Regions from separate parts of the Salinicoccus sp. ID82-1 genome, predicted to be linked through region 3. Evidence: riboswitches for the same ligand, from Rfam matches in the RefSeq annotation. Region 3 holds a riboswitch; each other region holds the start of a gene.
What was found. Region 3 has a riboswitch for S-adenosylmethionine ahead of J4760_RS10615 (O-acetylhomoserine aminocarboxypropyltransferase/cysteine synthase family protein). Riboswitches for the same ligand answer to the same signal wherever they lie in the genome.
Positions count from the first base shown of each region.

Region 1: it holds a riboswitch for S-adenosylmethionine, as region 3 does, so the genes downstream of both, metK (methionine adenosyltransferase) here and J4760_RS10615 (O-acetylhomoserine aminocarboxypropyltransferase/cysteine synthase family protein) in region 3, are expected to answer to the same signal.
Region 2: it holds a riboswitch for S-adenosylmethionine, as region 3 does, so the genes downstream of both, J4760_RS07405 (ATP-grasp domain-containing protein) here and J4760_RS10615 (O-acetylhomoserine aminocarboxypropyltransferase/cysteine synthase family protein) in region 3, are expected to answer to the same signal.

Region 1 is NZ_JAGFLY010000001.1:957,745-963,866, forward strand. It holds gene J4760_RS04955 (hypothetical protein) at 218-412, shown strand; gene metK (methionine adenosyltransferase) at 457-1,650, opposite strand; SAM riboswitch class I at 1,741-1,846, opposite strand; gene pckA (phosphoenolpyruvate carboxykinase (ATP)) at 1,997-3,577, shown strand; gene J4760_RS04970 (NUDIX domain-containing protein) at 3,625-4,083, opposite strand; gene yidD (membrane protein insertion efficiency factor YidD) at 4,159-4,398, shown strand; gene menE (o-succinylbenzoate--CoA ligase) at 4,407-5,804, opposite strand; gene menB (1,4-dihydroxy-2-naphthoyl-CoA synthase) at 5,855-6,122, opposite strand, start outside.
Region 2 is NZ_JAGFLY010000002.1:400,158-406,279, forward strand. It holds gene J4760_RS07380 (ABC transporter permease) at 1-808, opposite strand, end outside; gene J4760_RS07385 (ABC transporter permease) at 795-1,853, opposite strand; gene J4760_RS07390 (ABC transporter ATP-binding protein) at 1,853-2,782, opposite strand; gene J4760_RS07395 (sensor histidine kinase) at 2,909-3,958, shown strand; gene J4760_RS07400 (response regulator transcription factor) at 3,936-4,535, shown strand; SAM riboswitch class I at 4,602-4,704, shown strand; gene J4760_RS07405 (ATP-grasp domain-containing protein) at 4,841-5,803, shown strand; partial or broken gene J4760_RS07410 (DUF2187 family protein) at 5,834-5,944, shown strand.
Region 3 is NZ_JAGFLY010000004.1:147,213-153,334, reverse strand. It holds gene aroF (3-deoxy-7-phosphoheptulonate synthase) at 361-1,398, shown strand; gene J4760_RS10625 (chorismate mutase) at 1,415-1,708, shown strand; gene J4760_RS10620 (homoserine O-succinyltransferase) at 1,735-2,649, opposite strand; gene J4760_RS10615 (O-acetylhomoserine aminocarboxypropyltransferase/cysteine synthase family protein) at 2,649-3,926, opposite strand; SAM riboswitch class I at 3,996-4,092, opposite strand; gene J4760_RS10610 (hypothetical protein) at 4,184-4,435, shown strand; gene J4760_RS10605 (YkvI family membrane protein) at 4,558-5,619, shown strand; gene J4760_RS10600 (cysteine hydrolase family protein) at 5,632-6,122, opposite strand, start outside.

The DNA of each region.
Region 1 (6,122 bases), on a different contig from region 3:
TGATGGAAATGTCCCCAAGCTTTTTCATTATTTTTTGTAAGCGCTATTTGGTACCACTTCCATTATTGTGATTTTTTTTGGTCTTAATTAAAATTTATAGGTTTCAGCATGTTTTATTATTTTTCGTATGGGTAATAAGTTATTAACTTGCTAGATAGATAGAGAGATAGCGAGTGTCATCAATTAACCTATAGTTAAAAAACTAGGAGGAATAATCATGGAACTCAAAAAGTATCTAATGGCAGGCGGCTTTGCTTCAGTGCTCGTACTCGGTGCATGTGGCGGAGGCGGTAGTGAAGAATCCACTGAAGAAGCAACTACAGAAGAAGGCACTATGGAAGAAGAGACAATGGAAGAGGAAACTACTGAAGAAATGACAATGGAAGAAGAGACATCTGAAGAGTCAGAGTAATTCTTATCCAATATAAAGTCCCGGACAAATGTCCGGGACTTTTTTTAGTTTACTTTGAGACTTGAGAGCGCCTCTTTCAATCGGGCTGCCTTATCCAGTCTTTCCCAGGGGAAATCATGGTCTTCTCTGCCGAAGTGGCCGTAGCTTGCAGTATTCTTATAGATTGGACGGCGCAGATCAAGCATCTCTATGATGCCGTCCGGAGATAGATTGAATGTTCTACGGATGACATTGACAATATCCGATTCCTTATAGTCTGAAGTACCGAAAGTATCCACGGATATGGACACAGGTTCACTGACTCCGATTGCATATGCAAGCTGTATTTCGCATGTGGAAGCAATTTCGGCTGCCACTATGTTTTTGGCAATATAACGTGCGGCATATGCTGCAGAACGGTCGACCTTGGTCGGGTCCTTGCCGCTGAAAGCACCACCGCCATGGCGGGCATAACCACCGTAGGTATCTACAATTATTTTCCTGCCGGTCAATCCTGCATCTCCTTGAGGTCCACCGATGACAAAACGCCCTGTCGGGTTGATGATATAGCGTGTATTTTCATCAAGAAGTTCTGCCGGCACCACTTCCTGGATGACGTGGGTGATCAGGTCCTCCTGGAGCGTCTTCGTTTCGACTTCTTCATGGTGCTGTGATGAAATGACGATGGTATCCACTCTTTTGACTGCATTATTTTCGTCATACTCAACAGTGACCTGCGTCTTCCCGTCCGGTCTCAAGTAGTCGATGATTCCATCTTTTCTGACCTGTGTCAGACGTCTTGATAATTTATGGGCCAATGAGATCGGCAGTGGCATCAGTTCCTCCGTTTCGTCGCAGGCGAAACCGAACATGAGCCCCTGGTCGCCGGCACCAGTTGAAACGGCTTCCGTCTCCCTTGTTTCGACAGCATTATTCACGCCTTGCGCAATATCCGAAGACTGTTCATCTATACCCGTCAATACGGACATCGTCTTGTAATCATAGCCGTATTTGGCACGGGTATATCCGATCTCCTTGACAGTCTCCCTCACTATTTTGGGGATATCGACGTAAGTATTTGTACTTATCTCTCCAACGATCATTGCCATACCAGTGTTGACAACTGTCTCACAGGCAACTCTTGCGTGCTGGTCCCCTTTTAGTATTTCATCCAGAATGGCGTCTGAAATCTGATCTGCAATCTTATCCGGATGTCCTTCCGTTACGGATTCGGAAGTGAAAAGTCTGCGTTCTGCCATTGAATATTTCTCCTTTATGATTATTAGCTATCTCCTGCTACCAAAAAATAAAGCCTTTTCTCAATAATACGAGAAAAGGCTTCGCTCTTCCCCTTATCGATCAGAATAACTTCTGCATCCTTTAGCACCTTTCTTTATAGAAAAGAGGTTGCTGGGCTTCGTCGGGTATGTTCCCTCCACCGGCTCTTGATAAGAGATAACTTCCCTATAATATACTATATGATTGCATTCAAATCAAGGCGATATTATTTTGTAAATATTATGTTACGACATTTATCAATGTGTTATACTAATTCGTGAAAGTATCATTTACTTTGCTAAATACATAAAAATGGGGGCAAAAATTATGACAAACCACTCAGAACTCATACAGAATCTGGTATCCAAAGAATCATCGCATTTCCAACTTTCTGTGTCTCAACTCGTCGAAAAATCCTTGAAAAGAAAAGAAGGCAAACTGACGGAAACAGGTGCTTTGCGTGCCGAGACAGGCAAGTACACCGGTCGCAGCCCCAAAGACCGTTTCATTGTCAAAGATGCAGTATCCGAGAACAAAGTGGACTGGGGAGAAGTCAATCAGCCGATTTCACAGGAAGTTTTCGATAACCTGTTCGAGAAGGTCATCGATCACCTTGGATCAAAGGAAGAAATCTTTGTTTTCAATGGCTATGCGGGTGCGGATGAGAAGACGCGTCTCAATCTCAGTGTAGTGAATGAGTTCAGCTGGCACAATATGTTTGCACGTACGATGTTCATCCGACCTGAAACGAAGGAAGAGGCGCTTGATATCGAATCACAGTTCACTATCGTATCTGCGCCGACTTTCAAAGCGGACCCATCGACTGACGGGACGGGATCGGAAGCTTTCATCATCGTTTCACTCGAGAAAGGCATCATACTGATCGGTGGTACCGAATATGCTGGTGAAATGAAGAAATCCATCTTCTCCATCATGAACTATCTCCTCCCCGAACAGGGTGTCATGAGCATGCACTGCTCCGCCAATGTTGGAGAAAACAAGGACGTCGCCCTTTTCTTCGGACTTTCCGGCACAGGCAAGACGACGCTTTCCGCCGATTCCCAAAGGGAACTCATAGGTGATGACGAGCACGGCTGGAATGAAGACGGGGTCTTCAATATCGAAGGCGGATGCTATGCAAAAACGATCAACCTTTCCCCCGAAAAGGAACCCGAAATCTTCAAAGCCATCAAATTCGGTTCTGTACTTGAAAATGTCGTCATGGATGAAGCAGGCGTACCGGACTATGATGATGGGTCGCTGACTGAGAATACACGTGCAGCCTACCCGATCGACCATATAGACAACGCACGCATACCATCCGTAGCCGGACACCCGACAACAATCATCTTCCTGACTGCAGATGCATTCGGTGTGCTCCCGCCGATTTCGAAGCTGACCAAAGAACAGGCGATGTACCACTTCCTGAGCGGATTCACATCGAAGCTTGCCGGTACGGAACGCGGAATCACGTCACCACAGCCTGTATTTTCAACATGCTTCGGCTCCCCTTTCCTACCACTGCATGCAACGACCTATGCAAACATGCTCGGCGATCTGATTGATGAGCATGGCGTGGATGTATATCTGGTCAACACCGGCTGGAGCGGTGGAGAATATGGTGTCGGCAAACGCATGGACCTTAAATATACACGTTCCATGGTAAGAAGAGCCATCAGTGGAGAACTCGCCCTCAATGCATTTGAAGAGGATTCCGTGTTCGGACTGAGCATTCCGGCTTTCGTTACCGGTGTCCCAAAGGAAATTCTGAACCCTCGCAATACATGGGTTTCCGAAGAAGCATATGACGAAAAAGCCCATAAATTGAAAGAATCATTCATAGAAAACTTCAAGAAGTTCGGAGCTGAATCCGAAGGCATTGCTGAAACAGGCGGCTTCAAACTCTAGATGAATAAAAATAATGCGCCGGATATCCTATTTGATATCCGGCGCATTTATTTGAAAAATTCGTCATTCCTGCTCATCTGATACAAGTAGTCGATGCAGGCATCATCCAGCAGGAAGCTTCTCCTGTCTTCCGGAATCTCCTCGATTGTCCTGTAGATGACCGGTCCGTGTGTTTCGCTGTATTCGCATATGAAGAATATATCCTTCACTTCAGCAAAGAATACAGCCTTAACAAATGGTTTTGCGTCATGCACAGTATACGCACCGATGTATTTGACTGCATCAAGGCTCGCGCCCGTCTCTTCGAACACTTCCCTGTGCAGCGCTTCCTCGGGACTTTCTCCTGCTTCGATCTTGCCGCCCGGGAACTCTATTCCGCGGGTTCTATGATCGGTCAGCAGATATTTTCCATCCATTCTGCAGATGCAGAGTATGTGACCAGGTGGTGCATCAGAGCCGAGTTCCAACGTGACCTTCCTGCCTTTATGGTCTTTGAATCGAAGCATGCTATCATCTCCAAATTTGCTTAAATCCAGTGTACCCTATATCATAATAGTATTAAATGCTGGAGCGGTGATTATATGAAAACAATCCTTCTATGGCTGATGCGCTTCTATCAGAAAGCGATCTCCCCCATGTTTCCACCGAGCTGCCGGTTCAATCCGACATGCTCCAACTACGGTATAGAAGCTGTACAGGAACATGGTGCCTTCAAGGGCGGCTATCTGGCAGCCAGGCGCATTCTTAAATGCCACCCATTCCATCCCGGCGGGTACGATCCTGTGCCTCTCAATCCGGACAATTATGAAAAGAAGCAGTGATCACCGAATCACTGTTTCTTTTTTGCATCGTAGACTTTCTGATTCTGTGCTCTTGAAACTTTACCGGTCGAGGTCATCACGATGCGCGGCATCCGGTGGATCTCTTTCGGCAGTTTATATCGTGCAAGAAGCCCGTTCAGATGACCCATGATGTCATCGTCTTCTATTGCCATTCCTGTCCTCTCTTCTATCAGCAGGATGGGCACTTCGCCCCACTTGGCGTCCTTCCTTTTAACAACCGCCGCATTCGAAATTGCCGGAATCATATTGACCGCATCCTCAATCTCTTTCGGATACACATTCTCGCCACCACTGATGATCAGATCCCTGCGCCGGTCCAGTATGTAAAGGTAGCCGTCCGCATCGATATATCCCATATCGCCTGTTCTGAAGTAGCCGTCCGACACCTCAATCTCTGCATTCAGATAGCCTTGTGTGATCGGTGCACCGCGTACAAGCAGTTCACCGTCATTGCTGTCATCGATCCTTATCTCGATGTTGTCGAGCGGCCGCCCGACCGTACCTTCCAAAATCTTCGGATCATCATGGGCAATGGAGACGATCTGCGAGCACGTTTCAGTCATGCCGAATGAATTGTATACCGGCAGCCCTGCATCAAGGGCAGCCCTCAGAACTTCCCTGGTCACTCCGGCACCTCCAAGCAGTACACCTTGCAGCTCATGAGCCGGCATCGGCCGGCCGAGCAGCCGATCGAGCATGACCGGCACCATGCTGGTGTGTGTCACCTTGTATTTTTCAACTGCATCCCACACTGAATCTTCGTGAAATTTCTCCACCAGTACCATCGTACATCCACGGATCACTGATCTCAAAAGTACCGAAAAGCCGGATATATGATAAATCGGATTGACGTTCATCCAGACGCTGCCCTCTGAATACCCGAAACGGTCTTCGCATCCGAGAGCGGAAGCATGATGATTGCCGAACGTCTGGGGAACGGCTTTCGCCCTGCCGGTCGTACCTGATGTAAACATGATCGATAGTATACTGTCACCTGAGACGACTGCGGGCTGACAAGGGACCGGGTCCCTATCCCATAGAGCTTCCACTCCGTAGACAGCATATCCTTCCAATTCAAGCGGTTCTGTCGCCACTACAGTGTCCACTCCGATATCATCGAGCTGCCGGGCGATTTCATGTTCCGTCAGCCGCGTATTGATCAGCACGATCTCGATGCCCGCCATTATGGCAGCATGGATGACATGCACTGCATCCATAGTATTTCCGATGAAAAGACCGACACGCTCCCTGTTCAAAGATGCCATATGCTCTTTGAGCTTCAAAGATTCATTATATAGTTGTGAAAAAGTCACCGTTTCACCATCAAAAATGATGGCCGGCTTATCCGGCACACGCTGTGCCTGGATCTGCAGCCAATTATACATAGTCTACTCCACCTTTAAAAAAGCCCATCTTCCGATGGGCTGATTAATGCTTATGGGAATCTCGGGAACTGGCCGAAATCAGGCTTTCTTTTTTCCTTGAATGCTTCTCTGCCCTCTTTAGCTTCGTCTGTCGTGTAATAGAGCAGTGTTGCATCTCCTGCCATCTGCTGAAGTCCTGCAAGGCCATCCGTATCAGCATTCATGCCCGCCTTCAGCATCCGCAGTGCAGTTGGAGAATGTGCCATCATCTCCTCGCACCATTTGACTGTTTCGTCTTCAAGCTCTTCGAGTGGAACAACAGTGTTGACGAGACCCATA
Region 2 (6,122 bases), on a different contig from region 3:
CAAGTGCAATGAACATCTTTACAAGCGGTATCCCTTCAAGATGTCCTGCTCTCAGCATGATGCCACCAGAAAGCATGAAACATACAACGAACAGTCCGATGACTGTCTGTGCCGAAATCATCTGGACCATCAGAGTCCGGGTCGGCATAGGGGAGACGTCGATACGCTGTCTCAGTTCTGTCGTATTGAACTCGGACATGACGTTGCCGACGATGATGAGCAGGAAAAGCATGATCCAGTAGCCTGCGAAGCTGATGAAGGTACTCATATAGCTGAAGTTGTTCTGGGAGGCGACATCCACAGACTCGTGAAGCTCTACGGGAACTCCATCCGCAAGGAGTGCGTTCATCTGTTCGATGTCCACTTCACTGGAAGTCGATTGTTCAGCGTCCAGGAAGATGAAATAGCGGTTCACAACGTTTTCAATCTGCAGATGAGCCATGCCCCTCTGATCGCTGATGACTTCGACAGCCGGTGCGGCATCGGCAAGCCGTTCTTCGAGATTGGAAGGTATTCGAATGATGCCGTCACTGATACCAAGAAATATCTCTTCTTCGAGTGCGCCAAGATCCGTACTGTCATCCACCACCTCCACAGTATTGTCCGAAGAGAGGTAGTCTATGAATCCTCTGCTGATTTCACTGCGGCTCTGGTCGATGACTTTCAGGTCGAGCGCTTCACTTTCATAAGTCTGACGGCCGCTGTTCTGTGAAAATCCGAATGCAAAGATGAAAAAGGCGGTCAGAAAAATCAGCATCAGGTACTTATACTTCCAGAAGTGGAGGAGTATGGATTTAAATACTGTCATATTGTTTCCTCCTCAATACAAGTAGTGTCACGCCAAAGAGCAGCAGTGCATATGCCAGGAGCAGACCGATTGTTGGCAGGTAGTCACTGTAGTTGCCGAGGAAGTTGATCCTGTACATCGTATCCGTCATTCTGGCAAGCGGGTTCAAGGTGTTCAGCCACGGCATATTTTCACCGATGATTGTTCTGATTTCGGGACCCATCAGCCCGGCCAGGAACGACAGAGTAATCATGAAGATGACTGCAAAGGTCGTTTTGATATTGGCATTGATGCCTGGAATCAGACCGATGAACAGTCCAAGGCCGATTCCGGTCATGTTGGCAATGAAAATCAACAGAAGGGTCGACCACAGCTCGGTGAAGAGCGACATCTGATAGAATATGGCGATGGCCGAGAGGACAACTGTATTGGATAGTACATTCAGCAGCAGAGAGCTGGCGACACTTGAAAAGAGGAATTTGTATTTGCTGTATGGGCTGGCTGAGAATCGTGCGCCCATCAGGCTCAAGTTCGGCTGCACTGTTGAAACGAATTCGATGGCCGAAAACATGCCGTAGATGGAGATCATGCTGATCAATGCATAGAACAGTACGGTTTCCGGTTCAGCATTCTGGCTGTTCGGAATGATGTACTCCTGATCATAGTCGAAATTTTGGAAAGGGATGCCGGACGCGCTGACATTCCTGATCTGATCCAGCACCGACTGGAGAATCGTCTGGTTGATGCCCGTCTCTGTCACGAGCAGTTCAAGTTCAGTGCTGCCATGCACGTAGCCGGCCATCTCGCCTGCTTTCATCCTGTCCACAGCCTCGCTTTCACCAAGCTCCGTGAGAACGATGAAATCGATGGTGCCGAGCACTTCCGTCACGGGATGCCCGGGTTCGATACCGACTTCTATGTCTTCGATTTCCGTACCACCCATACTCGATGTGGTCATTGTGAACAGTCCGCACATCAGGAGCGGATAGCATAAAGTCCAGAACCAGTAGCCGAAGTCCTTGAAATTGATACTGATCAAGTATCTGATCATGCGTAGAATCACCATCAGTCCCTCAGCTCCTTTCCTGTGAGTTCGAGAAAGATGTCACTCAGTGTCGACCGCTCACTTGAAAGCTCCGTATAGCTCATACCTCTTGATTCCATGAACTTGATGAGATCCGGCAGATTGTTCTCCTGCTTTTCAAAATGGATCAGGTAGTTTCCATTTCTTTTTGTCACCTTTACGACGTGGGGCAGCTCTTCAAGCTGTGCCTCGATTGTCTGATCTTCTGTAATGAAGCCGACTTCAATCCGTTCTTGCGTGGAGATTGTGTTCTGCAGCTCATGGACAGTACCGGAAGCAATATTACGACCGGAATCCATGATGACCATGCGGTCGCACAGCTGCTCGGCCTCTTCCAGGTAGTGGGTTGTATAGATGATGGTCGTTCCCTGGGCTTTCATTTTACGTATGCCTTCCAGTATGAAGTTTCTGCTCTGTGCGTCGACTGCGACCGTAGGCTCATCCATGAACAGAAGCGCCGGCTTATGCGCGATTCCACAGGCAATGTTGAGGCGTCGTTTCAGGCCGCCGCTCAACTTCTTTGGAACGAACTTGCGGTACTTGCCGAGATCCACAAACTCGATCGCCTCCTCAACAAGCACCTTGCGTTTCTTGCGGTCCGTCACATAGAGTCCACAGTAGAAGTCGATGTTCTCGTAGACATTCAGCTTGTCGAAGATGGCCAGCTCCTGGGGTACGATGCCGATTCGGCTTTTGACCGCATTGTTGTTCGGATGCACCTGCTGGCCGAATATCTCGATTTCTCCTTTGTCGAAAGTAAGTAGTGACAGCATGCAGTTGATTGCAGTCGTCTTGCCGCATCCATTCGGACCGAGCAGTCCGATGATTTCTCCTTCTTTTGCTGCAAAAGAAAAATGGTCCAGTGCGATCAGCTCATTATATCTTTTGACGACGTTCTCCATTCTGATCATGGCAATATCCCCCTGTATTGATTGATGCTTTCAGTTTATACTGTTATTAAGTTCTGCGTTAGTGTATAGAATAATGACTGCACATGACATCTGTCATGAATGGGGGTGGCTGGCCTGATAAATGTAATGGAAAAGATGGTTCTTTATTTTATTCTCACGGCGTACTACTTCATCACCATTGACGAGCCGAGCCTCGTGATCGCGCTGCTTGCCTTCATCCTGTTCTTCATTGTGGATGTGTTTGAATACCGCTACAGTGTGCTTGCCGTATCAGCAGTCTATCTGGTCTTCATCTTCGCAAGCACAGAGTGGATATTCTATATGCCGCTGTTCACACTGGTGGTCGCAGTAAGATATGGAGGTATTGCCTTCGCCACGCTGGTCCTCCTTTTCATCGAAGCGGAGGTCATCCTACTGATGATTGCACTCTTCGTCCTCTACATGAGCTATCTGAGGGCAAGGCTTGATTCATATGAAAGGGAGAACCGGAAAATAAGGGATCAGCTGACGAGCGACAACCTGCTGCTTAGACGGCAGCATAATGAACTGCTTAAAAATCACGAGAAGGATGTTCATATGGCGGGGCTTAATGAGCGCAACCGTATCGCACGGGAAATGCATGACGCGCTCGGCCACTCACTCAGTACAAGCATCCTGCTGATAGAATCCCTCCAATACATAAAGGATGAAGCAAAGATAAAGCAGTCTCTTCAACTGCTGCAGGAGCGTCTGAAGGGCGGCATGGACGATATACGGACAAGCATCCATCAGCTGTATGAAACCTCGATTGACCTTGAGGCAAGGATCAGTGACTACATCAAGGAGATGGACCGGTATCACATACGACTGAGATATGACGTCACTTCCGCTCTCGACCATGAAATGAAGATGGATATATTGAGCATCATCAAGGAATCGCTGACCAACATCAGAAAGCATTCGGATGCCGAGAACGTCAGAATCGCAATCAGGGAACAGAAGGATGTCATCATAATCTCCATTAAAGATGACGGGTCGGAACGTCCTGCAGTGAAGAAGGGGATGGGGTTGCTTGCCATGCAGGAAGTGGTCGGGAAGTACAACGGCATCTTCAATACATTCCATGAGGGCGGGTTTTCAATCCACATCACATTATATAAGGAGGGGGAGAGAGATGAACATAATCATAGTGGATGATGATGCACTGGTGGTCAGCGCTCTCAGTACCATTCTCGAAGGTTCCGGCTATACCGTTGCCGCAACGGGCCGTAGCGGGGAGGAGGCGATTGAGCTGTATAGACAGTATCAGCCCGATCTACTTATGACGGATATCAGAATGGATGGTGTAACAGGGCTGGAAGCGAGCCGAAAAATACTTGAGCAGTGGGCGGATGCCAATATTCTCCTGATCACGACTTTCAAAGATGATGCGTACATCCATGAAGCACTGAAGATCGGCTGCAAGGGGTATCTTTTGAAGGATAATTTCAAGGGCATTCTTCCTGCTATCCAGGCAGTCGCTTCCGGCAACATGGTATTTGACAGCGATATTGTAAAAAGCATGGCGACGAAATCCCATTTCAAGGCGATGGAGGCACTATCAAAGCGGGAGTGTGAAATACTGGAGCTTGTTGCAGAAGGACTCAGCAACAAGGAGATTTCAGAAAAACTGTACCTGAGCGAGGGGACGGTCAGGAACTACATTTCCCAGATGCTCAACAAACTCGAACTGCGCGACCGGACACAGCTCGTAGTGTATTATTATAGAAGCTGAACTATTGACAGATAATTCTTTCTGCTTTATCATATCCATTAACCTACTAATTTAATATGAATTTAATTCTTATCCAGAGAAGCTGAGGGAGATGGCCCTATGACGCTTCGGCAGCGGGTTCTTTGAACACTGTGCCAATTCCATCAGGTGCACGCCTGGAAGATGAGAAGAGATGAATTGCAGGAAGCTCTTTTCTTATCCGAAAAGGGCTTCTATTTTTATAGATGGTTAAGCGGTTGCGGAACAGGTGATGGAAAGGATAGAGTTGCGAGCAGTAGGAGATAGACAAAGCAGGAGGAATGACTATGGCTAAAATATATGTACTGCATGAAAATCCGGAATGGACAGAACATCTTTTCAGACGTCTCGATGAACTGGGGCTGCCCTATGAGGACTGGCAGCTGTCTCAAGGTACGGTGGATCTGACAGCCACACCGCCTGAAGGCATCTTCTACAACAGGATGAGTGCCTCGTCACATACACGCGGCAACCGCTATGCACCTGAACTTTCCAATGCTGTATTGGCATGGCTTGAGCATCATGGTCGTACGGTCATCAATGGCAGCCGGGCACTTCAGCTTGAGGTGAGCAAGGTGCTGCAGTACCTGGAACTCGAGGAGCATGGTGTAAAGACACCGAAAACCGTCGCTGCAGTCGGAAAGGACCAGATACTTGAAGCTGCAAGGCAGTTCGAAGGTCAGTCCTTCATCACAAAGCACAACCGTGCTGGAAAGGGTCTTGGTGTCCAGCTGTTCGATTCCATCGAGGTACTCGAAAGATATGTAGAGAGTGATGCGTTCGAGGCGCCGGTCGATGGCGTGACGCTGCTCCAGGACTACATCAAGTCTCCGGAATCCTTCATTACGCGCTGTGAGTTTGTTGGCGGTGAATTTGTCTATGCCGTCCGTGTCGATACGTCGGAAGGGTTTGAACTATGCCCTGCAGATACATGCTCGATCGAGGATCTGTTCTGCCCGGCAGACAGTGCACCTGCCGAGACGCCGAAGTTCAGAATCGTCCAGGACTTCGACCACCCTGTACTCGAGAAATACAGGCAGGTCCTGAAATCCAATGACATCCAGGTCGCAGGCATCGAATTCATCCAGGATGAGGCAGGAAACATCTACACTTACGATATCAATACGAATACAAACTATAACAGCGATGCAGAAGCGGAAGCGGGCCAGTTCGGCATGCTTGAACTTGCAAAGTTCCTGAAAAGCGAGCTTGAAGCGGTGACAAAGACATCGGTTTCTGCATCGAAATAATCGATGGCAGTTAAAAACCTCATCCACAGAATGAGGTTTGAGGAAGTAGAAATAAGAGCAGCGAAAGTCGGAAATATCGTGGAATTTGATGATATGAGAGGCAAAGTCGAGAAAGTGAATGAAAACTCGGTCATCGTCAATGGCGTTTCAGGTTTGTTGGGGGTGGGCGAGTGGGAATGAGGTTGGCCCTCCAACTTGCCATGGCACCGCCCGCGATGGTGAATTAATCTCCTAACTTGCCATGGCACCGCCTACGATGGTGAGTTGATGCCATCACCCCACCCCACCCCGCCCAATCCCAAAAAAAAGACTGAAGACA
Region 3 (6,122 bases):
TTTAAAGCAAACGCATATTTTCTGATTTTCTGACAATTCTGTATTGACAAAGCCATATAAGGGGTCTATAATGACTTTCAACACATCTCAAAAGAGGCGATTATATGTTACTTACCAGACAACAACAACATAATCGATTTTACTTTAGCTATTTTTGATACCGTTTGTACCCATCATCATTGCGTACAAACGTAAAACAAATTCTGTTTGTATCAGTGATGGCTAAAGCATTTTGTGATGTCTAGCCATTTATATAAATAAGTGGCTAGAGCTCGGTATATCATTTTATTCAAACTACCGCCACTTATTTATATAATAGGTGGCGGTTTTATTTTTACAAATATACTGGGAGGTTTTATTATGATTATTCATGTTGCGCACGATGCCAAGGAACAGGAAATTCAGGAACTGGTCAATAATATCGAGGGAGCAGGTTTTGGAGTCAACCGCTCGGACGGCAAGAACCGGACAGTGATCGGTCTGATTGGTGATACATCGGTTGTTACGGAAAATGATTTCGCAAAATACAGGATTGTCGAGGGGGTTCATCGTATCCAAGCGCCATATAAGAAAGCAAATAGACAGTTTCATGAGGATGATAGCGTAATAGACATCGATGGTGTCAAAGTAGGTGCCGAGAACTTCATGGTATGTGCAGGCCCTTGTTCAGTCGAAAATGAAGATGATATGGTCGCACTTGGCAAAAAGCTTAAAGCGGCAGGTGCGAATACATTCAGAGGTGGCGCATTCAAGCCGAGAACGTCGCCATACGCTTTCCAGGGCCTTGGACTCGAAGGTCTTCGCATCCTTAACGTAGTCAAAGAGGAAACAGGATTGCCGATTGTTTCGGAACTGATGTCCACAGACTACATCGATGATTTCGTCGAGATGGTGGATGTCATCCAGGTCGGTGCGCGCAATATGCAGAACTTCGACCTGCTGAAGGCAATCGGACAGACGGACAAGCCTGTTCTATTGAAGCGTGGCATGTCGGCCACAATGAAGGAATGGTTGATGTCTGCAGAATACGTCATGGCTGGTGGAAACGATAACGTCATCTTCTGTGAGCGTGGTATCCGCACTTTCGAGACTGCAACCAGAAATACACTGGATATCCAGGCAGTGCCGGTGATCCAGAAAGAGTCCCACCTTCCAATCGTTGTTGACCCGAGCCACGCTGCAGGTGTAAGACATCTGATTCCATCCATGGCCAAGGCAGCTGTGATGGCAGGGGCAAACGGACTGCAGATCGAAGTACATGAAGAACCTGAAAATGCATGGAGCGATGGTCAGCAGTGTCTGACGCCGGATGAATTCGGTGAACTGATGCAGACGATCAACATGCTGCTTGATATCGAGAAGAAGACTGCTACCGGCAAACAGATCGTACAGCAGTAGATAAGGAGGGGTGGCCATGAATACACATGAAAAATTGAGGCACAGAATTGATGAACTGGATGCAGAGCTTATTGCGCTGTTTGAAGCACGGATGCAGATTGCGGAGAATATTGCCGAATATAAAATGATGAACAATATTCCGGTATTTGACGAAGCACGTGAAGAGCAAGTCGTTTGTAGAAATGTAGAAAGACTGCAGGATCAAAGTCTGGAGATCTATGCGGACTCATTTTTCAGGCATCTCATGGCACTCTCCAAAAAACGACAGCATGAAAACTTAAAAAATTATAATGTCTCCCATAAGATATAAGAAATAGCCTGCGATAATATCGCAGGCTATTCTAGTTCCGACAGATCATAATAGGTGTTCTGGTATGTTTCGTTGATCCAGTTGCCAAACAGCAGATGTCCATGGCTTTTCCAGTTGAACACGGGATCAGCAGAAGGATCATCTTCCGGGAAGTAGTTATGGGGCAATGCAATTTCATGGCCGGCCTCGCAATCCCTGTCGTATTCGTTTTTTAGTGTATTGCGTTCATACTCCAGATGACCGAATATGAACAGATTGCGCTGGTCTTTAGTACATAGTATATCCGGTCCGAATGTAGGATGTGACGACAGTATATCAATCGTCTCGACATTTTTGATGCCTATCCTGTCCACCTGTGTATGTCGGGATTGAGGTACGTGGTACGTATCATCGAATCCTCTCATCAATGGATGGGTCGGCATCAGATTGTCGTAGTCGAAGATGCCGAACAGTTTGCTTGGGAGCAGTGATTTCTCTATGCCGAAATAGTGGTTCAGTGCAAACTGCGCTCCCCAGCATATGAAAAACCTGGAAAACACATGTGTCTCGGACCACTCGACGATCTCACGCAGTTCTTCTATATAGTTCACCTGTTCAAAGTCCAATGTTTCGACAGGTGCACCCGTGACAATCATCCCATCATAACGCCTGTCGTGCACTTCGTCCAGAGTGTGATAGTACTTTTGCAGGTGGCTGGTCGGCGTGTTCCTGCTTTGATGTGTAGTCATGTACATAAAGTCTATATCCACCTGTAATGGAGAGTTTCCAAGCAGCCTCAACAGATGAAGCTCGGTCTCTTCCTTCTTAGGCATAAGATTTAAAATGAGTATGCGGAGCGGACGTATATCCTGCGTATGCGCCCGCTTCGCTTCTATGGTGTATACATTTTCCTTCTGAAGACGCTCCCTGACAGGGAGACCTTCTATAATTTTAATAGGCATTAGATTGCATCCAGCCCTTTCCTGAGATCATCCAGAATATCATCAATGTGCTCAAGACCAACGGACAGTCGGATGGTCTCCGGCTTCACACCACCCGTAAGCTGCTGCTCTTCACTCAGCTGCGAGTGCGTTGTGGAAGCAGGGTGGATGACAAGCGATTTGGCGTCTCCCACATTGGCGAGCAGTGAGAAGAGCTCCAGAGATTCGATAAAAGTCTTTCCGGCTTCATAGCCGCCTTTCACACCGAAGGTGAATATGGAGGATGCGCCTTTCGGAAGATATTTTTCTTTGAGTGCATAGTATCTGTTCGACTCAAGTCCCGCATAGTCGACCCACTCCACCTTATCGTGGCTCTCGAGGAATGCAGCCACTTTTTCTGCATTTTCCACGTGTCTCTCCATGCGGAGGGAAAGCGTTTCGATTCCTTGTGTCAGCAGAAACGCATTGAAAGGTGACAGTGCTGCCCCTGTATCCCTGAGAAGCGTCGTTCTTATTTTGAATGCGTAGGCCGCCGGACCGAATGCTTCTGTGAAAACCAGTCCATGATAGGATTCATCCGGTTCGGTCAGACCGGGGAATTTGCCATTATCCCAATTGAAGTTGCCGCCATCTACAATTACGCCACCGATCGAGGTACCGTGTCCGCCAAGAAACTTGGTCGCCGAGTGGACCACTACATGTGCCCCATGTTCAATCGGCCTGCACAGGTAAGGTGTCGCAAAAGTGTTATCGACAATCAGCGGAATGCCATTTTTCTCTGCAATATCGGCAAGTGCTTGTATATCTTCTACGTTTCCTTCCGGGTTGCCGATGGTTTCAATGAAAATGGCTTTCGTATTATCTTTGATTTCACGTGAAACATCTTCAGGATTTTTAGTGTCTACAAGAGAAGTTTCGATGCCGAACTTCTTGAAGGTATGTGTGAACAGCGTATGTGTACCACCATATAGGCTCGTTGTTGAAACGATGTGGTCTCCACTATTCGCTACAGCCTGGATTGCATAGGTGATGGCTGCCATACCCGAAGCCACACCAAGGCCCGCTACACCACCTTCAAGTTCAGCTACCCGGGTTTCGAGCGCTGCTGTAGTTGGATTCATGATGCGTGTATATATATTGCCGACATCCTGCAGACCGAATAGTTCTGCAGCATGTTTGGTGTCATCGAAGACATAGGATGTCGTCTGATAGATCGGGAGCGCTCGGGAGTTCGTAGTAGCATCCACTTCCTGTCCAGCATGCAGCTGTTTTGTTTCGAAACGGTGATCTTCTGCCATTTTACATTCCTCCAAGTATAGATTAATAAAAAAAGAGCCTACCCAAAGATTAAGGGAGACTCTCGCGTCAACTCATCTTTCAGGTTGTTACCTGTTGGATTTAGCACCTTACTGAAAAGGTTGCCGGGCTTCGCAGGGCCATTCCCTCCACCACTCTGGATAAGCAATTATTTAATTAGAAACTATGTTACTATAGAAGGAGTGAATTTGTCAAATAATTTTAAAATTTGAGCTACTTTCAGCAAAGGAGTGGTCCAGTGGATATTCTGATCATCATCCTGATGGTGCTCGCACTGATGCTGTTCATCGGCAGCCGCTACCAGTTGAAGCGGACCAAGGATAGAATAAGCGCCCATGACCATATGGAAGAAATGCGCGATGGTATCATGAAGTACAGTAGAGAAGGTTTGACGAGAGTGCAGATCATCGATGCCATCATGCATGATTATGGTCTTGAGCATCATGAAGCGGAATACATATATGATCGTGTGGAAGGGAGTCTTGAGTAGAATTCGAGGCTGGAGGTATTATGCGGTTTTTGCCAATTGCCAACATGGTGGCACATGTATAGTATGAAGTTGTTCTGGTAAATAAATTTCAAGATATTTTGGAGTGATTCAAGGTGGCCAATATGAGGCGGGCCCTCAAGATAGGATTTGCCTACACCGGTGTAGTCGTCGGTGCGGGTTTCTCCACGGGGCAGGAAATACTGCAGTTTTTCACAAATAATGGAACGATGAGCATCTTTGCCATATTGCTGTCGGGGCTATTGGTACTGTTTACAGGAAAATGGACGGCGGATGTAGGATTTGATATTAAAGCAGAGTCGCATGTCGACTCGCTTCTGAGCATGTTCGGGAATATTTTTGGACGCATCGTTGATGTCGTCCTTGCATTCTTTCTTTATGGTGTAGCTGTCATCATGTTCGCAGGTGCCGGATCCACATTCTACGAAAGCTTCGGTGTGGCACCATGGGTGGGTTCACTGATATTAATCATTGCCGTCTATATTACACTGAACCTCGATTTCAACCGTATTGTACTGGCGCTGGGAGCCATCACCCCTTATCTGCTGGCGATTGTGGTCATCATTGCTTTCATTAATTTTATGAGTCCAGCTGTACCTTTTGGTGAAGCTGACCAGTATGCCGAGCCTGAAGCAACACCGCTGGGACCATGGTGGTGGGACGCCATTACATACAGCGGTTTTACTATTGCTGTCGCTTTCAGTTTCCTGACCATGATGGGTTCACGTTCCGATTCGAGAAAAGTGGCGGGATGGGGTGGCATCATCGGCAGTGTCGTCATCATCCTGCTCATGTTCCTGATCAATAATGGTCTGCTGGCACGTATGAATGAAGTGAATGATGTGGAGCTGCCGATGCTGCTTCTGGCAGATGAAATCCATCCGGTACTTGGACTTCTGCTTTCAATAGCGATGCTGCTTGTCATATACAATACGGCGGTAGGCATGCTCTATCCATTTCTGAACCGATTCAGCCGTCCTGGCAGCCGGCGTTATAAAATAATGCTGCCAGTATCGCTTATACTTGGTTATATATTGAGCTTTGCGGGTTTTGCGGATCTGGTCGGCACGGTCTATCCGGTAATGGGATATGTCGGACTGCTGCTCGGTATCGCCATGTTCATCAAATGGTTAAGGCTGGTTATAGGAAAAAAATCACCTCATTAATGAGGTGATTTTTTATTGCTGTTCATTATTCCCGATAATGAATACATTCATATTGGATAGGACATCAATTGTTTTCTCGCCCAGCTCTCTACTGGTGCTGGCTACGAGGTCCTTGTTGAGGGTGATATCAGCCTGTGGGAAAATATTCTGGATGATCATGATATTGGCAAGTACGCATACATTGGTCTCTGCGCCTATGAACTCGATTTTCCGATTGGTTTCCACATCATCTCCATAGTTCTTTTGGATTTTCCTCGCTTCCTCAGGAGGGATGCCATAGAATGTCTTTTCATACTTGTCACCATGTGTTTCAAGAAGTTCGCGGAACTGGGGGAAAATTGCTTCATCAAAACGGATGCTTTCCAGACTACGGGACTCCTGTTCGAATTCTGGATAGAAGTTCTGTGTATAGATGATCGGTTCATTCTCTTCTATGGCTTCCTGGATGCGCGATTCGATACCATCGCGTACTGCTTCTGTGGATTCAGCATAGCCTGAACCAT